Regions from separate parts of the Arthrobacter sp. NPDC093125 genome, predicted to be linked through region 3. Evidence: predicted binding sites of a transcription regulator. Region 3 holds the regulator's gene; each other region holds the start of a gene.
What was found. The regulator HrcA, encoded in region 3, represses chaperone genes, less so after heat shock. The targets are predictions, from matches to a motif close to TTNGCACTCGNNNNNNNCGAGTGCNAA.
Positions count from the first base shown of each region.

Region 1: the regulator HrcA is predicted to act here: its motif matches at 2,615-2,641, upstream of groL (chaperonin GroEL).
Region 2: the regulator HrcA is predicted to act here: its motif matches at 3,452-3,478, upstream of ACIP9X_RS21135 (Hsp20/alpha crystallin family protein).

Region 1 is NZ_JBIVOQ010000006.1:230,386-237,944, forward strand. Features, by position in the region: gene ACIP9X_RS13930 (RNase H family protein) at 1-606, opposite strand, end outside; gene groL (chaperonin GroEL) at 808-2,436, opposite strand; gene ACIP9X_RS13940 (ABC transporter substrate-binding protein) at 2,755-4,005, opposite strand; gene ACIP9X_RS13945 (cold-shock protein) at 4,119-4,322, opposite strand; gene ACIP9X_RS13950 (LytR C-terminal domain-containing protein) at 4,481-5,167, opposite strand; gene ACIP9X_RS13955 (DUF3263 domain-containing protein) at 5,219-5,602, opposite strand; gene ACIP9X_RS13960 (uracil-DNA glycosylase) at 5,710-6,501, shown strand; gene ACIP9X_RS13965 (siderophore-interacting protein) at 6,629-7,468, shown strand; gene ACIP9X_RS13970 (threonine/serine exporter ThrE family protein) at 7,497-7,559, opposite strand, start outside.
Region 2 is NZ_JBIVOQ010000020.1:33,312-40,870, forward strand. Features, by position in the region: gene ACIP9X_RS21115 (GH1 family beta-glucosidase) at 1-1,487, opposite strand, end outside; gene ACIP9X_RS21120 (VOC family protein) at 1,549-1,941, opposite strand; gene ACIP9X_RS21125 (hypothetical protein) at 2,073-2,459, opposite strand; gene ACIP9X_RS21130 (J domain-containing protein) at 2,456-2,944, opposite strand; gene ACIP9X_RS21135 (Hsp20/alpha crystallin family protein) at 2,955-3,377, opposite strand; gene ACIP9X_RS21140 (MerR family transcriptional regulator) at 3,515-3,829, shown strand; gene ACIP9X_RS21145 (MmcQ/YjbR family DNA-binding protein) at 3,846-4,166, opposite strand; gene ACIP9X_RS21150 (phosphatase PAP2 family protein) at 4,230-5,009, opposite strand; gene ACIP9X_RS21155 (hypothetical protein) at 5,173-5,427, shown strand; gene ACIP9X_RS21160 (hypothetical protein) at 5,641-5,817, shown strand; gene ACIP9X_RS21165 (NAD-dependent epimerase/dehydratase family protein) at 5,853-6,725, opposite strand; gene ACIP9X_RS21170 (ANTAR domain-containing protein) at 7,086-7,559, shown strand, end outside.
Region 3 is NZ_JBIVOQ010000005.1:242,740-250,298, reverse strand. Features, by position in the region: gene ACIP9X_RS12785 (PhoH family protein) at 1-594, opposite strand, end outside; gene ACIP9X_RS12780 (GerMN domain-containing protein) at 985-1,899, shown strand; gene ACIP9X_RS12775 (16S rRNA (uracil(1498)-N(3))-methyltransferase) at 1,958-2,728, opposite strand; gene dnaJ (molecular chaperone DnaJ) at 2,731-3,858, opposite strand; gene hrcA (heat-inducible transcriptional repressor HrcA) at 3,915-4,928, opposite strand; gene ACIP9X_RS12760 (DUF3097 domain-containing protein) at 5,137-5,991, shown strand; gene ACIP9X_RS12755 (DUF4870 domain-containing protein) at 6,176-6,595, shown strand; gene hemW (radical SAM family heme chaperone HemW) at 6,710-7,559, opposite strand, start outside.

The sequences.
Region 1 (7,559 bases), on a different contig from region 3:
ACCTGCGTCGGCCCGGCCGCTGGGATCACGGCGGTTATGTTCGGCGCTGAGGGAAAGCCCGCTTCCAAGGCCACCGAACAGGTCCAGCTCTTCACTCTCGTCCTGCTCCAGGGCGTCGTCGTCCTGTTCCAGCGCAGCCGCTCCGCGGAAGCCGGGGCCGGACCGGGCTGCGACGCCCTGCTGGTAGGCCAGGGCGACGGCCCGGGCACGTTCGTCGGCGGCCTCATTGAGGTCGTGGCCGGCATGGCCTTTCACCCACTCGAACGTGTACTTGCGGCCGACAAGCTCTTTATCGATTTCCTTGAGCAGGTCCACGTTCAGCACCGGCTTGCCGTCGGCCTTGCGCCATCCCTTGCGCTTCCATCCCGGCATCCATTTGGTCACGGAATTGATGACGTACTGACTGTCGCACAGGATCCGCAAATCCTCCTGGGGGATGTGCGCCGTGGAACGGAACAGGTCCAGCACGGCCATCAGCTCGCCCTGGTTGTTCGTGCCGTGCGGCCATCCTCCGGCCCGCCAGCAATCGTCGTTCACGTACCAGGCCCATCCGGCCGGGCCGGGATTTCCTAAAGCCGAACCGTCGGCCGCTGCTGTAATCGTCACAAATCCATCCTGCCAGACTGGGCCGACACTGGAAGTCCGCCCTGTAACCGCCTGCACTGTTATAGGCCGGCAGCCCGTCAGGGCCAGCAGCCGTTTAAGTCCGGCGTCCGGTGGTTAAAGACCAGCGGCGGCCCATCCGAAGATAGGACCGCCGCCGCGCTTACGCGTGTTCGCTGACTCCCTCAGCGATGGGAGGGGTGGTTAGAAACCGCCCATGCCGCCCATCTCGTCGCCGCCGCCCATGGCGGGAGCGTTCTTCTCCGGCTTGTCGGCCACGACGGCCTCGGTGGTGAGGAAGAGTCCGGCAATGGAAGCCGCGTTCTGCAGGGCAGAGCGGGTTACCTTGACGGGGTCGTTGATGCCGGCAGCCAGCAGGTCGACGTACTCGCCGGTTGCAGCGTTCAGGCCGTGGCCTGCGGGCAGGCCACGGACCTTGTCAACGACAACGCCAGGCTCGAGGCCTGCGTTGAAGGCGATCTGCTTCAGCGGAGCGTCGATGGCAACGCGGACGATGTTCGCACCGGTCGCTTCGTCGCCGGTCAGGTTCAGGTTGGCGAACGCCTTGAGACCTGCCTGGATCAGTGCAACGCCACCACCGGCGACGATGCCTTCTTCAACAGCAGCCTTGGCGTTGCGGACAGCGTCCTCAATGCGGTGCTTGCGTTCCTTGAGCTCAACTTCGGTGGCGGCACCGGCCTTGATGACTGCAACGCCGCCGGCCAGCTTGGCCAGGCGTTCCTGCAGCTTCTCGCGGTCGTAGTCGGAGTCGGAGTTTTCGATCTCGGCGCGGATCTGGGAAACGCGGCCGGCGATCTGGTCGGCGTCTCCGGCGCCTTCAACGATGGTGGTCTCATCCTTGGTGACAACAACCTTGCGGGCACGTCCCAGCAGTTCAAGACCGGCGGTCTCCAGCTTCAGGCCGACTTCCTCGGCGATGACCTGGCCACCGGTGAGGATGGCGATGTCGGCCAGCTGGGCCTTGCGGCGGTCGCCGAAGCCCGGGGCCTTGACGGCAACAGACTTGAAGGTGCCACGAATCTTGTTGACGATCAGGGTGGCCAGGGCCTCGCCCTCGATGTCCTCGGCAATGATCAGCAGCGGCTTGCTGGACTGCATGACCTTTTCGAGGACAGCAACCAGTTCCTTGACGTTGGAGATCTTGGAGTTGACGATCAGGATGTACGGGTCCTCAAGGACCGTTTCCTGGCGCTCGGTGTCCGTGACGAAGTAAGCGGAGATGTAGCCCTTGTCGAAGCGCATGCCTTCGGTGAGCTCGAGCTCCAGGCCGAAGGTGTTGGACTCCTCGACCGTGATGACACCTTCCTTGCCGACCTTGTCCAGGGCTTCGGCGATGAGGGCACCGATTTCGTCGTCACCGGCGGAGATGGAGGCCGTAGCGGCGATCTCTTCCTTGGTTTCGATTTCCTTGGCGGAGGCCAGCAGCTCAACCGTGACGGCCTCTACGGCCTTCTCGATGCCGCGCTTGAGGGACAGCGGGTCAGCGCCGGCTGCAACGTTGCGCAGGCCTTCCTTGACCAGGGCCTGGGCCAGCACGGTAGCCGTGGTGGTGCCGTCGCCAGCGACGTCATCCGTCTTCTTGGCAACTTCCTTGACCAGCTCGGCGCCGATCTTCTCGTAAGGGTCGTCCAGCTCGATCTCCTTGGCGATGGACACACCATCGTTGGTGATCGTGGGGGCGCCCCACTTCTTTTCGAGGACGACGTTGCGTCCACGCGGGCCGAGGGTGACCTTGACGGCGTCGGCGAGGGTGTTCAGGCCCCGCTCAAGACCGCGGCGTGCCTCTTCATCAAATGCAATGATCTTGGCCATAACGGCAGTAGTCCTTTCGGGACAGTCGTTAAGAATGAACCTCGCTGCGGTGCCCGCGACGGACGATCGTTCCCGACGGCCTCTGTATGCCGGCAGTCCCGATCTCACCCCAACCAGGTGTTTCTTTCGCTCCGTGCACGGCCGCTGACCCCGCTTGCGGCCTAAACCGGGCGATGAGTTAGCAGTCGATACGCAGGAGTGCTAATCAATAATTAGCACTCCCCCGGGGAGAGTGCAAGCAGTCGGCCTGAAAACCCCCGGTCCTCCAGGGCCGCTTCGCTCTCAGCGATCAGCGGACACACTTTGGGTGGAGCCGGATCAACGGTGTGCCCTGCCGGCCGTTTCGGTTCCGGTCAATTTCGCCCTGTTGTCCGCCCCATAGGTAAACACCATGTACCTGGCCGCCGTCACGTCGCCGTTCTCATCGAACCGCACCGGGCCGGACTCGCCGTCGTAATCAACCGGCGTTCCCGCTCTGACTCTGGCCAGGCAGTCTTTGTATGACCTGCAGACGGTGGGCGCCGCGGCGGGCTGAGTGCTGGCTCCCGCAGAGCCGCCCGAGACGGCAATGAGGTGGGCGGCCACGGAGGCTCCGGCGTCGTCATCAGCCACGGCGGCGGCAAGGGCAGCGAGATTGATGGCGTCGTACGTCTCCGCGGCAAAAGTCATGTCCTTGAGCCCCTTATCCACGGCGACCAGTTCGCCCTGCAGATGCGCGGAGGGAAAGGCGCCCGGAACGATCCCCCGGGCTCCTTCCAGCGCCCGGGAGCCAAGGTCCGAGCCATACTGTCTGAAGGCTCCGTCAGCCAGGATCAGCTGGCTCCCGGTCACGCCCGCATTCTGCAGTTCGGCGATGGCACCCTGCGCGCCGTCGCGGGCAATGACCACGACGGCGTCCGGCGAGGCTTCCGCGGCGGTCGCCGCCGCCTTCTGCGCTTCACCTGGTTTGAACCCGGCCACTGTCACGACCTCCATCCCCGCTTCCTTGGCGGAGGAGGATACGGCTGCCGACACGTCGGTGCCGTAGGCACCCTGCTCGTGGACAACGGCCAGCTTCTTTGCAGCGCCGTCCTTGGCCAGCTTGACCAGGACCGGCGACTGGGCCACATCCGTTGCCGCAGTGCGGAAGTAGTAGCCGTCGCTCTTGTACTGGCTCAGGCTGGCGGACGTGTTGGCCGGCGAGATGAGGACCGTCTTGGCTTTGGACAGCACATCGATGGCGGCAGGAGCCCGGCTCGAATCCGTGGGTCCTATGACGACGTCGGCCTTTGCGTCCACCAGTGCTCTCGCCTGGTCGGAGACCTCCCCGCCAATCTTTTCCGGCAGCAACTCCACGGGCCGGCCTTTGTGCCCGCCGGCGGCGTTGATCTCCTGCACGGCAAGCTTGGCCGCCGCGAGCTGCGCGGCGTTCAGAAACGCCTGGGATCCGGAGTTGTCAAGAATCAGGCCGATCCGCAGTGTCCCGTCGCCGCTCGCCTCGACCGAGGCTGTCCTTGCGTTTCCGCCCTGCCCGGAGCATGCCGCCAGCACCAGTACGGCGGCAGCGCCGACCGCTGCAATGCGGATGATGCGCGTGCGGACGGAGCCAGTGCGGGCAAACCTCAGGCTCGTGAAGCGGAGGGTCGTGAAGCGCGACGCGCCTGTCCGCCGTCGGGCAGTCACCGGGGTGGCACGGTCAGCCACTAGGCGGGCCGCACGTTTTCAGCTTGCGGGCCCTTTTCACCCTCTCCGACATCGAGCTCGACCCGCTGGCCCTCGTCGAGGGCGCGGTAGCCGTCACCCTGAATGGCAGACCAGTGCACAAAGATGTCGTCGCCCGAGCCGTCAACGGTGATGAAGCCGTAGCCTTTTTCAGCGTTGAACCACTTCACGGTTCCCAATGCCATGATTTCCACACTTTCAGATTGCTTCCGTAAGGCCCACTTCAGCGTGTGCCGCGAATTACGCTGCGAAGACTGTCTTCACTCTATCCATCGGCGGGTGGCGGGAGGCAGACGGACAGCCCAAACCTGACGCAATAGTTATTCGGGCGTAACCCGGCTCATCACTGGAATCCGGGGCCAAGCACCACGGCTACGGAGGTCTCAAATCCCGGGGTCTCCACGAGCGTCGTAATGTTCAACAGCTCCCCCAGCGCTTCGGCGCTGGCTCTTCGCTCGGAGCCCGAGTAGAAAATAACCGACGTCTGCTGCGGAGCGCCCTGCCAGTTGGCAACCTGGCCCAGGGTCCAGCCATCGGCCTTGACGGTGGCACCAACACGGCCTGCCAGCCCGGAAGCCAGGGTGCCGTTGAAGATCGAGACCGGAACTGCCTTGTCCACGCTTGAGGCCAGCACGTCGACAGCGGCAGCCTCGGAGGCAGCCGGCGATGACGGTGCGGCTTCGGACGGATCGCCAGACGCGGCAGCAGACGCGGCAGCAGACGGGGAGGCCGGCTTGGAGGCATCCGCAGTCGGCGCGGCCGATGACGGCTTGGCCGAGGCCGCCTCCGATGCCGTGCCCCCGGACTGCGCAACGGCGGCCGCCGCCTCGGAAGAGGACTGCCCTGCGGCCTCGAACCCTGCATGGGGCAGCAGGACGAACGCGGCCATGCCCACTGCCAGGGCGCCGGTTCCCACACTCAGAATGGGCCACAGACGGGGACGCGTCGGCGCCGCCGCGGCCCGGTGGACGCCCTGCCGTGAGGCGGCCTCAGGGACCCTGTCGAATTCGTCCCGGGCGTAATTGGTCATGGTGAAACGACGTCCTTGCTGGTCTTTTGCCGGCAGTCCGGCACTAACGATTTAGGCGTCAGACCCCAAGCGGCGCGCGGTGCGGGCCCTCTGACGTGACGTACGTAGTCTGCGCAATCTCTTCACGAGCATGGGATCGTGGGCCAGGGCGGCCTCGGTATCAATGAGCGCATTGAGGATCTGATAGTAGTGCGTGGCCGAGAGATCGAACAGTTCGCGGATAGCCTGTTCCTTGGCGCCGGCGTACTTCCACCACTGCCGCTCGAGCGCCAGGATCTGCTGCTCGCGCTCGCTCAGCGGCGAGTCCCGCAGCTGAAGATCCTCCAGCAGCGAGCCGCGGCGCGGCCCCGTGTGGGGATCCGACGCACCAGCGGGTTGGGCAGCTGAGTGCTCGGCGGAATGCTCTGTGAGATGGTCCTGCAACGGTTCGGCCACTGCACACTCCTTGGCTGGTTCCGGGAAAAAGACCAACCCCCATGTTACGGACGAATAACAGCATTGTCATTTACGCGGCGTTACGCCGAAGGCCCCGCGCTGGAACAATGGTCCGTGTGACTGAACCGGAACCCCTGTTTGTGCTGGAGCCTGCCGCGGCGGCTGACGGCCCTGCCCTTGCCGGAATGGCGGCCACGCCCTTGGAGGAGCTGGTGGCGCCCGACTGGGCCGCTGCCCTGTCGGACGTGGAGGACGAGCTGCGCTCGGTGCTGTCCTTCGTGGCTGGGGAGGAGGCCGCCGGGCACCAGGTGCTGCCGTCGCCGTCGAACCTCCTCCGGGCGTTCCGGCAGCCCCTGGCGGACGTCCGGGTGCTGATCGTAGGACAGGATCCCTATCCCACTCCGGGCCATGCCGTAGGCCTTGCCTTCTCAGTGGACGGCCAGACCAGGCCCATCCCCCGCAGCCTGGCGAACATCTACAAGGAAATGGAATCGGACCTCGGGTACCCGGCACGGACCCACGGGGACCTCGGCGCATGGGCTGATCAGGGCGTGTTGCTGCTGAACCGGGTGCTGAGTGTGCGCGAGGGTGCTGCCGGGTCCCACCGCGGAAAGGGCTGGGAAACCATTACGACGGCGGCAGTCGCCGCCGTCGCCGGGCGCCGGACGGCGGAGGGAAGCCGGGTCCCCCTGGTCGCCGTGCTCTGGGGCAAAGATGCCGAAAGCGTCCGCCCGCTGCTCGGCGAAACTCCGGTGGTGGCCAGCGCCCATCCCAGCCCGCTGTCCGCCTCGCGGGGCTTCTTTGGCTCCCGGCCGTTCAGCCGCGCCAACACCCTGCTGGAAGAACAGGGTGCCCGCGCCGTGGACTGGGAACTTCCTCCGTTTGCCCCTGGCCGCTAATCGTCTCTCCCGTCCTGGGCGCATATGCCGCGCTGCCCCGACCCGCGCGCTTGACGTCCACTGATGCACTGAGGCTTGGAAGGAAACAAAAGGGAGTCCGAAAGTGGACTTAGGCTAGGCTTACTTCATGACTGCTCTGCCTGCCACTACCACCGCGACGCGGAAATCCCGCCCCCAGATCAACCTGACCGTCCTGCGCCGGGAGCAGCTTTCGCCCCACATGGTGAGGATCATCGCAGGCGGCGAAGGCTTCGCGGACTACATCAACAACGACTTCGTGGACCGGTACGTCAAGATCGCCTTTCCGCAGCCGGGCGTCGAATACCCCGAGCCGCTTGACCTGTGGACCGTGCGCGAGACCATGCCACGGGAGCAATGGCCGTTCACCCGCACCTATACTCTCCGGCGGGTCGACGTGGCTGCACGCGAACTGGCCATCGACTTCGTCATCCACGGCGACGAGGGCCTGGCAGGTCCCTGGGCCGCGTCGGCCGAGCCCGGTGACAGCCTGATCTTCACCGGCCCCGGCGGGGCCTACAACCCGGATCCCTCGGCGGACTGGCACCTTTTCGCCGGCGATGAAGCGGCGCTGCCTGCCATCGCCGCCGTCGTCGAATCCCTTCCCCCGGGCGCCCGCGGGCAGGCCTTCCTCGAAGTGGACGACGACGCCGATGTCCAGCCGATTGCCGCACCCGCCGGCGTGGAGGTCGTCTGGCTCAAGCGGAGGGGCGTACCCGCCGGCGACAGCACCCTGCTGATCGACGCCGTGCGGGAGGCGCAGTGGCCCGAGGGCAGGGTGGACGCCTTTGTGCACGGCGAACGGGGCTACATGAAGGCACTGCGCGACGTGCTTTTCAAGGAGCGTGGCCTGGAACGCAGCAAGGTGTCCCTGTCCGGATATTGGGCGAAGGGCAGGGTGGAAGATGCTTTCCAGGCTGAGAAGAAGCTGCCCATCGGGCAAATCTAACAGCCGCTAGCTGTACAGCTAGCGGCGACTAGCGGCGACGGGCCCGCCGTCGTTCATTGCTCGCGAGGCTCTTGGTGAGCGGCCGCGCCAG
Region 2 (7,559 bases), on a different contig from region 3:
TCCGGAACGGCGGCGGCCGCAACGGCGGCTCCTGCAGCCGTGAGGAGTCTCCGCTCTTCGAGGAGTTCCTGGAACCAGTAAAAGGAGGCTTTGGGCGTCCGCTCGAGCGTCTCATAGTCCACATGCACCAGGCCGAACGGCTGCTTGTAGCCGCCGGACCACTCGAAGTTGTCCATGAGGGACCACACGTAATAGCCGCGGAGGTCCACTCCCTCAGCCTCGCCGCCCGGGGCCGTGGCCCGCAGCGCCGTGCCGATATGGTCCGAGAGGTAACGCAGGCGGCGCTCGTCCGGGATGAAACTGCGGTTGGTGGATTTGTCCCGCACGATGATGTCCTCGAAGCTCGCCCCGCCCTCGGTGATGATGACCGGCGGAAGATTGGGATAGCGTTCGGACATTTCCTTCAGCGCGACGGACATGTACTCCGGCTTAACCGGCCAGCCGTAGGCCGTGGTTTCCGTGTCCGGCCAGGGCTCGATGTGCAGCGGCGCGCCCGGAGTGGCGGCACTGAGATCGTCTCCCATAGCCTCGGCCATCGCTGCGGGGACCGGGCTGTCACCGCCGCCGGCGGCCACCCTGGTGGGCATGTAGTAGTTGAGCCCGTAGAAATCCAGTGGCTGCGAAATCACGGCCATGTCCTCATCGGGGTGCTCGAAGGACGAGAAGAACTTCCCGAGGCGGACGAGGTCGGGGTACTTTCCGGTCAGGACGGGGTCGGCGTAGAGCCGGTTCTGTGCCACGTCCATGGCTCCGGCGCTCATCCAGTCCAGCGGATTGGCGGAGTTGGGCACCATCGGCGAGTAGACGTTGGTCATACCGATCTCCCCCGGCACCTTGGCCGCCCGCAGCGCCTGGAGCGCCAGCCCGTGGCCGAGCAGCTGGTGGTGGACGGTGGGCAGCCCGTTCGCAAAGTCCGCCTTCCCCGGCGAGTGCAGCCCGAGGGCATAGCCGTTGGTGGTGACCGTTGCAGGCTCGTTGATGGTCACCCAGCGTGCCACCCGGTCCCCGTAGGCCGCCGCGGCAATGGCGGCAAACTCCCCCAGCCGGTAGGCCGTGTCCCTGTTGAGCCAGCCGCCTGCCTCGTCCAGGGCCAGGGGGGTGTCCCAGTGGTAGAGGGTCACCATGGGGGAAATGCCGCTGGCGAGGAGCTCATCCAGCAGCCGGTCGTAAAAATCCAGCCCGGCCCTGTTCACCGGGCCGCTGCCGTCAGGCTGGATGCGGGGCCACGAAAGCGAGAACCGGTATGAGTCGATCCCCAGTTCCCTCATCAGCGCAACGTCCTGTGGCATGCGGTGGTAGTGGTCGCACGCCACGGCGGGACTGTGGCCATCCACGATGTTTCCCGGCTTGGCAGAGAAGACGTCCCATCCCGCCTTCCCCCGGCCGTCCTCATCAAGGGCACCCTCGATCTGGAACGCGGCAGTCGCCACTCCCAAGGTGAAGCCGGGCGGAACCATGGCGGCCAACTCTTTGGCGGAAGTATGCATTTGCGGGTCCTGGTTCGTCGCGGGGGTGGTCAGAAGGATAAGTTTGCCTCAAGCGGGGCGCTCAGGACATCATGCCACTCTCCTGGATCACTGAAATCACGTTGCCTGCCGGGTCCTTGAACCAGGCGATATCCGGTCCCATGCCCCGCGCGATGCCTTTGTCGTCGGTGGGGAGATTCGGATCGTCGTAGATTTTGGTGCGGACGCCGGCGGCGTTGAGCTCATCAACTGCGGCTTCGACGTCGTCGACAACCAGGTTGAACACGGTGAATGTGGCGGGCTCGTGGTTGTCTTTGGGGTAAATCATGATCCTGTGACCCTCGGGAGTTGTGAGCTGCAGGAAGCCCATCTCCATGTCCTCCACGGTCAGCCCCAAGGTCTGTCCGTAGAACTCCTTAGCCTGCGCCACATCGTTGATGCTGAAGCTGGAAAATGAACCTTTTGGCTTGAACATGGCCTTGCTCCTTTGACGGCCCGAACTCGCGGCACCTTCCAGAATGGCACACGGCTACCTGGCTGACGAGGGCCAGATCCTGCAGGAAAGCGGGCGCGCCCGCGCGGCGGGCGCACTTCGGCAGGGACGCGCTAGTGCATCACGGCCGGGCCGAACAGGAAGTCCTTGGCGTGGGCCACGGCTTTCTTGAAGGCGTCATTTCTGAGGGCAACAAGGTGCTCAGGGCCGTCCTCGGCTGGTTCGAGATAGCCGGTGAATCCGGGGCGAAGTACCCAGATGTCCCCGGTGGGCGGCAGGTAAAAGACACCGAACGACCGGTTCTGGCGGTCCTCGTTGCTCCAGATGGGCACCACGGCCAAGGCGGCCCCCGTTGCAGGGTTGATCCACTGCGCCCTTGGAAGCGGCTGCTCGTGGGCTTCAGGGTCCAGGAAGGGAGCGGTGCCCTGACCCCAGCGCTGCTCAAACCGCTCGTAAAAGGCCGGAATTAGATGCGAGTCGTATCGGCGCCAATCGCTCATCGTTTTTGTTCTCCTCGGGGATCAGAACGTCCATTGGCCCAAGGCCCGCTTTCCCACCGGACCGGCGTCACGCGAAACGGCGGCTCCACGTGCCGCACGCGCCGGATGGGAATGTCCCGGGCAGAGGCCCCGGAATTAACGGGCACTGGCCGGCCGCCGGGAGCTTTGCCGGCGGCGGAGGGGTCTCCGGCCGGTTGCCCGGTGCGCGGCCGGTCCTGCGGCGAAGGACCGGCCCTCGCAGCTGCTGTGCCGGCGCGGCGCTCCCGCCTGAGGAACTCCTGGTCATAGGCCAGGCGGCGCTTCGGGTCGTGCAGCACCTCAAACGCCTGCATGATGAGCTGCAGTTCGGCCGGTACAGCGGTGGGGTTGTCCAGGTCGGGGTGGTGCGTCCGCATCAGGGACCGGTAGGCGCGCGCGATCTCCCGCTGGGTGGCCGTCCGCGGAACGTGCAACACCGCGTAGTGGTCAGTGAAATCGCTGGACATGGGCCGGCTGCTACGTTCCGATTTCGTGCATTTCTTCCTTGCGCGCGATTTCGATCTTGCGCGGCTTGGCCTGTTCGGCGACCGGAATCCGAAGTGTCAGGACGCCCGCGTCATAGGTGGCCTTGATGTTGTCGGCGTCCAGGGTGTCGCCAAGGATCAGCTGGCGGCTGAAGACGCCGCGCGGCCGCTCAGCCACCACCAGTTCCGCGTTCGGCTGTGTCGGATCCTGGCGTTCGGCCCTAACCGTAAGAACATTCCGTTCCACACTGAGATCGACCTTCTCGGGCACGACGCCCGGCAGATCAAACGCGGCTACGAATTCCCCGTCCTCCTGCCACGCGTCCATCGGCATAGCTGCCGGCCGCGCAGCCGTTCCGAAGACCTGCTGGGTGAGCCGGTCCAACTCCCGGAACGGGTCGGTACGGATGAGCATCATTTCCCACTCCTTCAGTCTGCGATGAATAGATGGTCACCACCGGTATCTATGGTGGTTGATATAGATTTTTTATAACACCCGTGTCAAACTGGTGCAAGAGTCACTGCAGTAGATTTTCAACCGAGGGATGTACCGTGGCAGATCAAGGCGGAGACAGAGGGCTCTACGCCATTTCGGTGGTCGCGGAGTTGCTCGGCACAGGCCAGCAAAACATCCGGCTCTATGAGCGGCGCGGGTTGCTCACGCCTGAGCGGACATCCGGGGGCACCCGGCAGTACAGCGAAGCGGACCTTTTGGTCCTGCGCCGGATCGGAGAGCTCCTGGATGAGGGCCTGAACCTGGCGGGCGTGGCCAAGGTGTTGGAGCTTGAGCTGGACAACGCCAAGCTCCGCCGGCAGCTCGAACGCGCCCGCGCGCGCATCCAAAGGCAGGCCGACGACGGCGGGTAGCAGTCCCGCACGGAACTCACCTCCCCGGGGCCCGCATCCGTCCGCCGGCCAGAAGGAATGACTCTTCCAGCAGCTCGGCGAGTTCGCCGTCGTCGAGCCTTGAAAGCCGCACGAGAACCAACTGCGGCGACCGCTCATGGTGCGGTGTCCAGAAGTAGGTGGCGGGGTCTGTTCCCGCGAGGGCCTCGCGCTCCCTGGTCTTCACCGTCAGCACACCCTCGTCCCACATGCGGGCCATAAGGGTTTTCGCGAACCACGCTGGCTGGTTCCAGCTTCTACGTTCGACGACTCCGGGCAGGGCAAGGCAGACCCGGCGGACGTCGGATTGGGTGACCATGCCATACTCTCGCATCGGCTGGCATCAACAGCAACCCTCGCCCTGTCCTCCGTTCAAAGCGCGTCAGTCGGCCTGCGTGTCGGCCCTGGAAACATCTTCAGTCAGGGGCTCACCGGGAATGCGCACGGTCCGCCACGTGTCCACCGCAATCACAGCTCCCAGCACCACGAGCGACACGGCCACGGAGCCGATGGCGTCGCTTACCCAGTGATAGCCCAGGTAAAGCCTGCTGAGAGCAGCCAGGGCCACTCCGAAGCCGGCCAGGACGAAGCCGGCGGCGGTGACGGCAGGTTTCCTGTGCCGGGAAAACACCAGGAAGGCGGTCACCAGCAGGAAGTTGGAAGCCCCCAGGACGTGCCCGGACGGAAAGGAGAATGTATGGTCGGCCCCGAACAGCATGAGCTCCACGGGCGGGCGGGTGCGTTCCACGGAACGGCCTATGACCTGTGCGAGCCCGACCCCGGTGAGCATCGCGGCGGCCAGCAGGACAGGCCGCCAGGCCTGTTTGGCGAGGATCCCCCAGGCGGCAGTGACCACCAGCACGATGATAGGAAGCGCCACCGGGCCGAAGATTACGGCAAGAATGATCATAAAATCGGTCAGCGGCTCTGACCGGGTGGTGAGCAGCCACCTGTGCGCCGATTCGTCCGCGCTCGCCAGGCCGTCCCTCTCAAGCACGCCCGTCAGCGCCAGGACGAAGACCCCCGCACCCACTATGGCCAGGACAGCGGCAACGACATAGAGTTTTTTCCGCACCGCTGCGTCGACGTAGCGTTCCTCGACAGCAAACTTGTCGTGAAGCACCCTCCGCCATCCGGTCTTGCCTGCCGATCCGTTCGCCACGTGGAAGCCGCCTGTGCGCCGAAGTATCAAATGGTTTTGTGGGATGAGGGTACCTTTTTCGGCGCCGGCGCGCTGCAGAGAAACGGCGCGCGTGTCCCTTACAAAGCCGGGCAGGCGCTGTTAGCGTGGGGTTTCCCAGCCCTACGAGGATTCAGGAGACGAGATGAGCACTGAAGACACCGGCACCGGCGAGGATGGTCGACCCGACGCAGCGCGGCAGGAGCCCGGCGGCATACCCGGCTCGGAGAACGGGGCCGGGCTGGGCGCCGGGGAGCCCAACACCTTTGAACCGGAAGAAGGAACGGACGGCAGCGACAGTTCGCCGTCCGGGAGGACTTCCGGGGAAACGTCCGTAGCGACAGCCGAGGACACGCCTGACGTAGAGGAAACACCGGTCGAAACGAGCGAACCGAGCTGATCGGACACTGAACGGCTGGCCGTCCCGTCGCCGGCCAGCCGCTCATGGCCAGCGGTAACCGGCCAACGGGCCTCGGCCAACCGCCCAAGCCCGACGCCCCGCCTCCGCCCGCCCCGATGCTCTGTGCTGGAGTCCGTCCGCGGTGGATAATTGGACACACACTGGAGTGGCAACGGGGCTACGGAGGATTCCATGAGGATCGTCGGAACGCTAGTGATTATCTGGCTTATCATCGGCGGCTTCGCCGCTTTTCAGCGGGGATATTTCAGCGGTTCTCCGGATTCCTGCGCGGAAGCGGGCACGGTGGCCATCACCGTCGTAGCAGGACCCCTGAACTACATGGGCGCCAACCCCAAGATCGACTGCCAGGTGCCGCAACCTTCGCAGTAGCCAGGCGGCAGCAGGCGCCCTGTACCCCAGTACCTTCAGTCCTCCGTGGGCGTGGTGCGGTTGGAGTGATAGGTCCGCCAGCTGTGCTCGGGAGCGAACCCGAGGAGCCGCCTGGCCTTGTCGATGGACAGCATCGTCTCGTGCTCCCCCAGCTCCTTGGTCACCTTGACGTCGGGGAACACCTCGGCAGCGAGGCTTGCGCTGGAACGGGTCATCACAGTGTCCTCATTGGCGATGATAAAAGCCTCAAACCCGGGTCTGCCGTACTCCAGTGCGCGGGCCACTGCCTGAGCACCATCGCGTCCGTCGATGTAGCCCCACAGGTTCCATTTGCGCAGCTTCGGATCAGCATCAAACGAGGGGAAATTCTCGTAGTCCTCGGGATCCATCACGTTGGAGAAGCGGAGGCCTGTGATGCTGAGCTCCGGGTCCCAGCGCGTCATTTCGATGGCCATTTGCTCCTCCAGGTGCTTCACCAGCGAGTACGTGCTCTCCGGCCGGGCCGGGTACTGCTCGTCGACCGGAATGTAGGGAGGGTCGACGTCGAACGGCAGTCCCAGCACCGTCTCGCTGGAGGCGTACACCACCTTTTTGATGCCGGCCCTGCGCGCCGCCTGGAAAACGTTGTAGGTGGACAGCATGTTGTTTTCGAAAGTGGCGGCATCCGGCACGAGTCCGGGCGCCGGGATGGCACCCAAGTGGACGATCGCGTCGAATCCCTGGTGCCGGTCATCCAGGCCCAGAATCACGTCCAGGACCTGGCCGTAGTTCCGCAGATCCACGAGCGCCAGAGCGGGGCTTCGTTCTCCTGTCCGGTCGAGGTTCAGGACGGAATGCCCGTCTCCACTGAGCCTGCGGACCACATTGCGCCCAAGCTTTCCGCTTCCGCCGGTTACAGCAATTCTCACGAAGGTCTCCTCTGATTGTTCCGCTGGCGGGCCCTCGTCGAAGCCCTTTCTGAATGACCGGGTGTGCGGCCGGCTTTCATCCACCCAGCCTAGGTGCGGCGGCGCGCTCCCGCAGCCCTTTTGGCAGGCCCTGTGGCTCGCGCAACGGAAGAGCCGATGGGGCTGACCTGTGTTTATGTCCGCGACTCGCTGTCATAACGCCTTTCCAACTGGTGTATATAATTTCTCGGTACGGTTTAGCAGAAGGCCGTTGGATAGTTGTACGATCCGGCTTCTAGCTGCCGCTTACCGCTCCCCTTCCGTGGAATGCGCTGCGCCCGCCGGCTCGTCTTGACCTGAGCGAAAACGGTACTGGGAATCGTGGCCAGCGAGTCGACTGCAAAATCTGAAACGTCAATTACCGAGCATCTCAATGAAATGGTGCTCGCCAGCTCCGATGTGGAGGAGTTCCTTCACGAGCTCGCACGGGTTTCCGCCCGCAGCCTCTCCGAACCCGGCGACGAGGTCCTGTGCGGTGTTACGCTGCTGCGCCACCGCAAGGCGGCGACTGTGGCCAGCAGCTCGCCCGAGGCCCAGGCCATGGACGAGATCCAGTATGACTTCGGCGACGGCCCTTGCATGACGGCTTCACGCGAACAGGTGACCGTCCACATTAGCGACGTCGGAAACCATGAGCGGTGGCCGCAGTATTCGCGCACGGTGCTGGACAAGGGCGTGCGTTCCATCCTGGCCATCCCTTTCCGGCTTGAAGGCGAGACACGCGCAGCCCTGAACCTTTACTCACACCGCCCCGGCCGGTTTGAGGGACGGGTCCTGGCCTTGGCGGAGGACTTC
Region 3 (7,559 bases):
CCGCTCGCCCGCCTCCACCGCGGGACGGGTCAGGATGATCCGGTTGACTTCCTTTTGCTGCAGGGCCTGCACTGCTTTGGCGACAGCAAGGTACGTCTTGCCCGTGCCGGCCGGCCCGATGCCGAAGATCACAGTGTTGGCGTCGATCGCGTCCACGTAGTTCTTCTGGTTAAGGGTCTTGGGCCGGATGGTCTTGCCGCGGCTGGACAGGATGTCGTGGGTCAGGACTTCCACGGGATTCTGCAGCGACTGGCTGCGCAGCATCAGTACCAGCTGCTGCAGCACTGCCGGAGTGATGACCGTGCCACGGGCGACCAGGCCCCGCACTTCATGAAGGAGCCGCATGATGCGGGGAACGTCCAAAGCGGGTCCGCTGATGGAGAGCTCATTGCCCCTGACATGGAAGCTGACGGCCGGGAACTGCTCTTCGATGAAGCGGAGGGCTTCGTCGTGGCTGCCGAGAGATTGCACCATCTGATCAGAGTTGTCGAAGATGACCACCTCTGTTCGGATTCCTGGCAGAGTATGCGGGAAGTCACCCGCGGTGCGGTCCCCCGTGTTGAGGCGACGCTTTCCGTTTGCTGATTCAGTCATGGTGCCGGCCGGCAGGCCTGGGATTCCCTCCAGTTTCGAACTATCTCTTAAGCGTCCTTCCATATTACGCCAGCGCAAAGCCCTGCCTACCGCCGGACGCAGCCGCGCAGGCCTTCAGATTCCGTAACGGGTTCCCGGGATTTGGTATCAAGTTTGTATCGGCCTCATATCGTTCCCGTTGCAGTTCGGCCGCCCGGTACCGGATCGGGCTGGCGCTGCCGGGCCTTGTGCCATGCTGGAATTACAGCTGGCGGACATGGCTCAGCCCTGCCCGCAGCAGCTGTGAATGCCGCTGCCTGCGGCGACCCGACAGGCAGTCCCCGCCATAGCGAAAGGAGCAAGGACATCAGGAAGCCAGGATCAACCGGCCGGACCGCGGTAGCCGGGCGGATGCGCTCCGCGCTGTTGCTGGGGCTGCTTCCTGCCACGTTGCTCCTGACAGGATGTATCGCCGATCCCGGCCCAGCCGCACCCACTGCCGGCAGCCCCACACAGACCCGGCTGTCGAACGGCGTCGACAGCGCCCCCACCACCAGCGCACCGCTGGAAACGATGCAGTCCTCCAACAAGGCTCCTGTGTACTGGATCGGCCGAAGCAATTCGGACGTCTACCTCTACCGCGAGTTCAGGGACGTCCCGGGCGAGGACAACCCCATCACCAAGGCGCTCCGGGCCATGATGTCCGAGGCTCCCCTGGACCCTGACTTCTTCACCCCCTGGCAGAACCCCAAAAACCTCGCCACCTCCATTTCGGGGACGAACGTCATCACGGTTGATGTTTCCGCCGATGCCTTCAACAGCAATCTGGACGCGGACATGGCGCAGCGCGCCATCCAGCAGCTCGTGTATACGGCGACCGCCGCGGGAGCGAGCTCCGGCCTGGTCGACGCCGCCCAGCAGCTTGAAGTCGTGATCCTTGTGGACGGGCATACGGACTACCACGCCTTTAAGCACGTCAAGCTTGGCGCACCGATGCCCCGCAGTGTGGGCATGGTCGCTCCGGTGTGGATCATCGATCCCCAGGAAGGCGTCGAGGTTGCCGACGGCCGCGTCAAGATCAACGGCCGCAACACCGTTCCCGGCGGAAAGCTGCAATGGCAGATCCTGAAAGTCCAGGAGAACCGCGAGAAAGAGAAGTACCTGGACGGCGAGGCCACGGCCGCCACAGAGGCCGAGGCGTCGGGCATCTTCAGCGTCACCGTGAAGCTGGCGCCCGGCGATTACGAGATCCGCGTCTCCCAGGTTGATCCCAGCCGGCCCGATAACGAGCCCAATGTAGACACCAGGGGCTTTTCAGTCCGCTAGCTGTATTAGCCGCGGACGTTAGTGACAGTCGGCGCTGATGCGGCAGCCTGTTGTGCCGCTACCAGCGGCCCAGGACATCACTTGCGACGACGACGGCGGCCGGCCCGGCCGTTGACGACCGGAGCACGTGCGGTCCCAGGAGGGCAGTGACCGCCCCGGCGCTGCAAAGCTTCGTGACTTCCCGCGGGCTAATGCCGCCTTCCGGCCCGACGATCAGCAGCACGTCGCAGGGGTCCTGATTCTGGCGCCCGGCTTCCTGCCACGCCTCCAGCACTCCGCGCAGGGGCCTGACGGCGTCTTCATGGAGGATCACGGCCAGCGCGGCGTCCTCCACCTGCTTCACGAGGCCGGAGGTGTCGACGGCGGCACGCACCCCGGGGATCCAGGCCCGCCGGGCCTGCTTGGCCGCGGCAGAGACCGCCGACTGCCACTTGCCGAGGGCCTTGGCAGCCCTGTCGCCCTTCCATCGGACGATCGACCGGTCGGACTGCCACGGGATTACCGCATCGATGCCCAGCTCCGTGGCAGTCTCGATCGCCAGTTCATCGCGGTCGCCCTTGGCCAGGGCCTGGACGAGCACCAGGCGGACGGCAGGGCGGTCCTCCGCCGTGACGGATGAACATTCGACGGTCAGTACCGCCGGCGCCACCTTGGTGACCGTGCCCGTGAGGCGCCGCCCGGCGCCGTCGGCAATGTCCACAGGCTCCCCCACGGCCAGCCGCTTGACTGTCACGGCGTGCCGCGCTTCGGCACCGTCCAGCACGAACAGCGAACCCTCGCGTACCTCATCCAAGGAGCCTGCGGGCGTAAAGAATACCGGGTTGCTCACCGCTACAGGTTACCGAAGCGGTCCCGGAGCTTCGCGAAAACGCCGCCGCTCGCGGCCAACTTGCCCTCGGAGTACTGCTCGCCGCGGAGCTTGGCCAACTGCCGCAGCAGGTCCTCCTGGGCGGGATCGAGTTTCGTGGGTGTTTCAACCTGCAGATGGACCTTGAGGTCACCGCGGCCGTAACCGCGCAGGTGCGTCACTCCCAGGCCGCGGAGGGTGATGATCTCACCCGACTGCGTTCCGGCCTTGACGTCGATGTCCTGCTTTCCGTCGAACGTGTCCAGGCTCAGTTCGGTGCCCAGCGCGGCGGCGGTCATGGGGATGTGCAGGGTGGCGTGCAGATCGTCGCCGTCGCGGACGTACGTCGGGTCGTTGTTGACCCGGATTTCGACGTAGAGGTCACCTGCCGGTCCGCCGGCCGGGCCCGCCTCGCCCTGTCCGGACAGCTGGATCCGGGTACCGGTGGCGACGCCGGCAGGAACCTTGATGGTCAGGGACCTGCGGCTGCGGATGCGGCCCTGGCCGCTGCACTCGTTGCAGGGATCCTTGATGACGGTGCCGAAGCCTTCGCAGGAGCCGCAGGGCGCGGACGTCATGACCTGGCCGAGGATGGAGCGGACTGCCCTCTGCACCTGGCCGCTGCCGCCGCAGATGTCGCAGCGCTCCGGATGCGTGCCTTCACGGCAGCAGGAACCCTCACAGGTGGGGCAGACGACGGCGGTGTCAACCTCGAGCTTCTTGTTCGCGCCAAAGACGGCGTCGCGCAGGTCGATGCGAACGCTGATGAGGGCGTCCTGTCCGCGGCGGACGCGTGAGGCGGGGCCGGCCGTGCCGCCGGCGCCGAAGAAGGTGTCGAAAATGTCCTGGAACGCGAAACCCTGGCCAGCGTAGCTGCCCCCGCCGAAGCCGTTGTCCGTGCCGTTCTCGTTGCCCGTAGTGTCATAGACCCGCCGCTTCTGCGGATCCGAAAGCACCTCGTAGGCGTGCGTGACGGCCTTGAAGCGGTCAGAAGCCTCCGGGCCCGGGTTGACGTCCGGGTGCAGGGTACGGGCCAGCTTGCGGTAGGCCTTTTTGATTTCTTCTCCGGTGGCTTCCGGGGAGACTCCGAGAACGTCGTAGTGGCTGCTCAAGTCTGTATCTTCTCCTGGTTATGGTGCCTGGGGTGCCGGGGTCACGGACCGTGCGGTTACGGGCCGAGAATCCTCGAAAGGTAGCGGGCCACCGCTCGAACGGCGGCCATGGTGGTGGGATAGTCCATGCGGGTGGGCCCGAGGATGCCGACCTTGGCGGTGGCGTCCGGCCCGTAGCCGGTGGCGACCACCGACGCCTCGGCCAGGCCGTCGTAGGGGTTTTCCCGTCCAATGCTGACAGCGATGCCGCGGTGGTCCTGGGCCATCTCGCTGAGGAGGCGGAGCATGACCACCTGCTCCTCGAGCGCCTCGAGTACGGGGCCGATGCTGAGCGGGAAGTCGACATTGGACCGCGCGAGGTTGGCCGTGCCGGCCATGACCATGCGGTCTTCCCGGCTGCTGTGCGAGAGCGCTTCGAGGGCCTTGCTCAGGGCGTGCGCCGCAGGGCGCTCGTTGGGGGCGCAGCCTGCGACGACAGCCGCCGAGTGCTGGGGCAGCAGGGTCAGCGGAGTGCCGGCAAGGCCGGTGAGGAAGCGGGTGCGGAGTGACGTCAGCGCATCATCGCTGAGTTCCTGGCCGACGTCGATGACACGTTGCTCGACCTTCCCCGAGTCGGCAATCAGCACGATCAGGACCTTGCGGGGCGCCATCTGAACGAATTCGATGTGCCGCACCACGGCCCGGCTCAGGTGCGGATACTGCACGACGGCGACCTGGTTGGTCAGTTGCGCCAGGAGCCTTACCGTACGGTCAAGGACGTCGTCGAGATCCTCGGAGCCCTCCAGCAGTGACTGGATCGCCCGCCGCTCAGCGGCAGACAGCGGCTTGACAGCCGAGATCTGGTCAACGAACAGCCGGTACCCCTTGTCAGTGGGAATCCTGCCGGCGCTGGTATGCGGTGCAGTAATGAGTCCCTCATCTTCCAGGGCTGCCATGTCGTTGCGGATGGTTGCACTGGAAACGCCCAGGTGGTGGCGCTCAACAAGCGCCTTGGATCCCACGGGTTCGCGGGAATGAACGTAGTCCTCGACAATGGCGCGCAGCACTTCAAGCTTGCGCGGTTCGCTCACAATCCACCTCCGATCGACCGTTCCTGGGCACCAGCAGGGCATTGCCCGGCGTCATGGTTAGCACTCGACATCCCTAAGTGCTAACAAGTCTAATATGAGTCCGCCCGTTGTTAGCATTGGTACCGCTTCGGGCGAAATCCGGAGCCGTGTCCGCCGGAGGCCTTTCCTGTGACGGGCGGCCGACTCCTAGTGCAAAGCGGTGTTATCGATGCAGTACCAGTCCTGGGGCCCGCAGGAAATTTCAGCGCCCGCCAAGAACGAGCTGCCCGAGGTTCCAGTCGAGCGCGGGATGGTGCTTGAAGATGTCCAGTCCGGCTGGGTGGGTGCTGTGGTCCGGGTGGAGAAGTCAGGCGGCATGCACGTTGTGGCCCTTGAGGACCGGCGCGGCAAATCACGCTCCTTCAAACTCGGTTTCGGGTTCCTGCTGGAAGGCCGGCCCATCCGGCTGATGCCTCCTGCGCCGGCCGCCAAAAAGGCAGGCTTGGTTCCGCCCGGCCGGACGGCCTCCGGGTCCGTCCGCGTCGAGGGCCAGCGCGCCCAGGTGGCCAAGGCCAGCCGCATCTGGGTTGAGGGAAAGCACGACGCCGAACTCGTTGAGAAGGTCTGGGGTGATGACCTCCGGGTGGAGGGCATCGTCGTCGAGCCCCTGCACGGCATTGACGATCTGGCGGGCGCCGTGGCGGCGTTCCGCCCGGGGCCCGGCCGCAGGCTGGGAGTCCTCGTGGACCATCTGGTCCCCGATTCCAAGGAGTCCCGCATCGCGGACGCCGTCATGGCCTCTCCCGGCGCGGCGGGAAATGTTCTCATTGTGGGCCACCCCTACGTGGACGTGTGGCAGGCGATCCGGCCGTCGGTCCTCGGCATCCCACAGTGGCCCGTGATCCCCCGCGGCACCGACTGGAAGACCGGGATCCTCGCAGCCTTTGGCTGGCCGCACGAGACGAAGGAAGACATCGGGCTGGGCTGGCAGAAGCTGCTGGGGGCGGTCCGCACCTACGCCGATCTCGAACCGGCCCTGCTGGGCAGGGTGGAGGAAGTCATCGACTTCCTTACGGTGCCCTAGCTGAGGCCGCGGTTGCCGCCCTGTCCGTAATCCGCTGACCGGGGAGCCGGTCGTCCAATGCGTTCGCGACCCAGTATTCTTGGAAGGGCGCCACTCGCGCTGCCGCCGTCCCGGTTCTGCCGGCCGGCCGCGAACCTGAACTACCGGCAACACCGCACCAACGTACGTTTAAGGAAGACATACCGTGGCAGACGACGCTCGCGACCGCAGGGACCTCCAGTCCGGCCCTGACCGGCCCCAGTACCATGGCGTGCCTGCGAATGCGCTTCCGCTGACCGCCAGCGAAGACCGCCAGTGGGCAACCCTGTCGCACTTCGGCGGCATCCTCGGCTGCGTGCCGGCGCTGCTGATCTATCTGATCTTCAAGGACCGTGGCCCGTTCACAGCCCAGGAATCCAAGGAAGCCCTCAACTTCACCCTGCCGCCTACCATCGCGGCTGTCGTGGCCAACCTCCTGGTGCTCCTTCCGGTGGTGGGCAACATCTTCGCCGTGCTCGCGACCCTGATCTGGATTGCACTGACGTGCTTCTCGGTCTCGGCCGGCATCCACGTGAACCGGGGCCAGCCGCACCGGTACCCGTACAACCTCCGCTGGATCAAGTAATCCCCACCCGCACCCTAGCCTCGCAAGCTCGGCCAGGGAACCCTGCGGGCGTGGGCCCAGCGCACCCTAGCCTCGTAAGCTCGGCCAGGGAACCCTGCGGGCGTGGGCCCAGCGCTAGTCCGGCAGGATCCTGCGGACCACGGCGTCAGCGAGCAGGCGTCCCTTGAGCGTCAGGACAAGGCTGCCCCGGAAGGCCTCGGCAGGCTCCACGAGCCCGTCGGCAATAAGGCCTGCAACTGCATGCCTCCCCTGGTCCGACAGGGTGCTGACGGCGAGTCCTGAAGCCAGGCGGGCCTCGAGCATGATCCGTTCCATTGCACGGGTTCCGGCATCGAGGGTCTCGCGGCCGGCAGCGGGCGACACCCCGGAACCGAGTCTGCCTGCGTAGGCGGTGGGGTGCTTCACGTTCCACCAGCGGACACCGCCGACGTGCGAGTGGGCGCCGGGTCCGACGCCCCACCAGTCATCCCCGCGCCAGTAGGCCAGGTTGTGACGGCATGCCTGTTCGGCAGTGGCGGACCAGTTGCTGACCTCGTACCATCGGAGCCCGGCGTCGGTGATCATCTGGTCGGCGAGTTCATATTTGTCGGCGTGGTCGTCGTCGTCGATTCCGGGTACTTCACCCCGGCGGATCTGGGCGGCGAGCTTGGTGCCGTCCTCAACGATCAGCGCGTAGGCGCTGATGTGGTCCGGCTGGTACGACAAGGCGGTTTCCAGGGAATAGCGCCAGTCCTCAAGGGACTCCCCCGGCGTTCCGTAGATCAGGTCCAGGCTGACCGCGAGCCCCGCGTCGCGCGCCCACTGCACCACAAGCGGGACACGGCTCGGACTATGAGTGCGGTCAAGGACCTTCAGCACGCGGGGCACCGCGGACTGCATGCCGAAGGACACCCGTGTGAAGCCCGCGTCGGCGAGCAGTTGCAGGGATTCCGGCGTGACCGAGTCCGGGTTGGCCTCCGTGGTC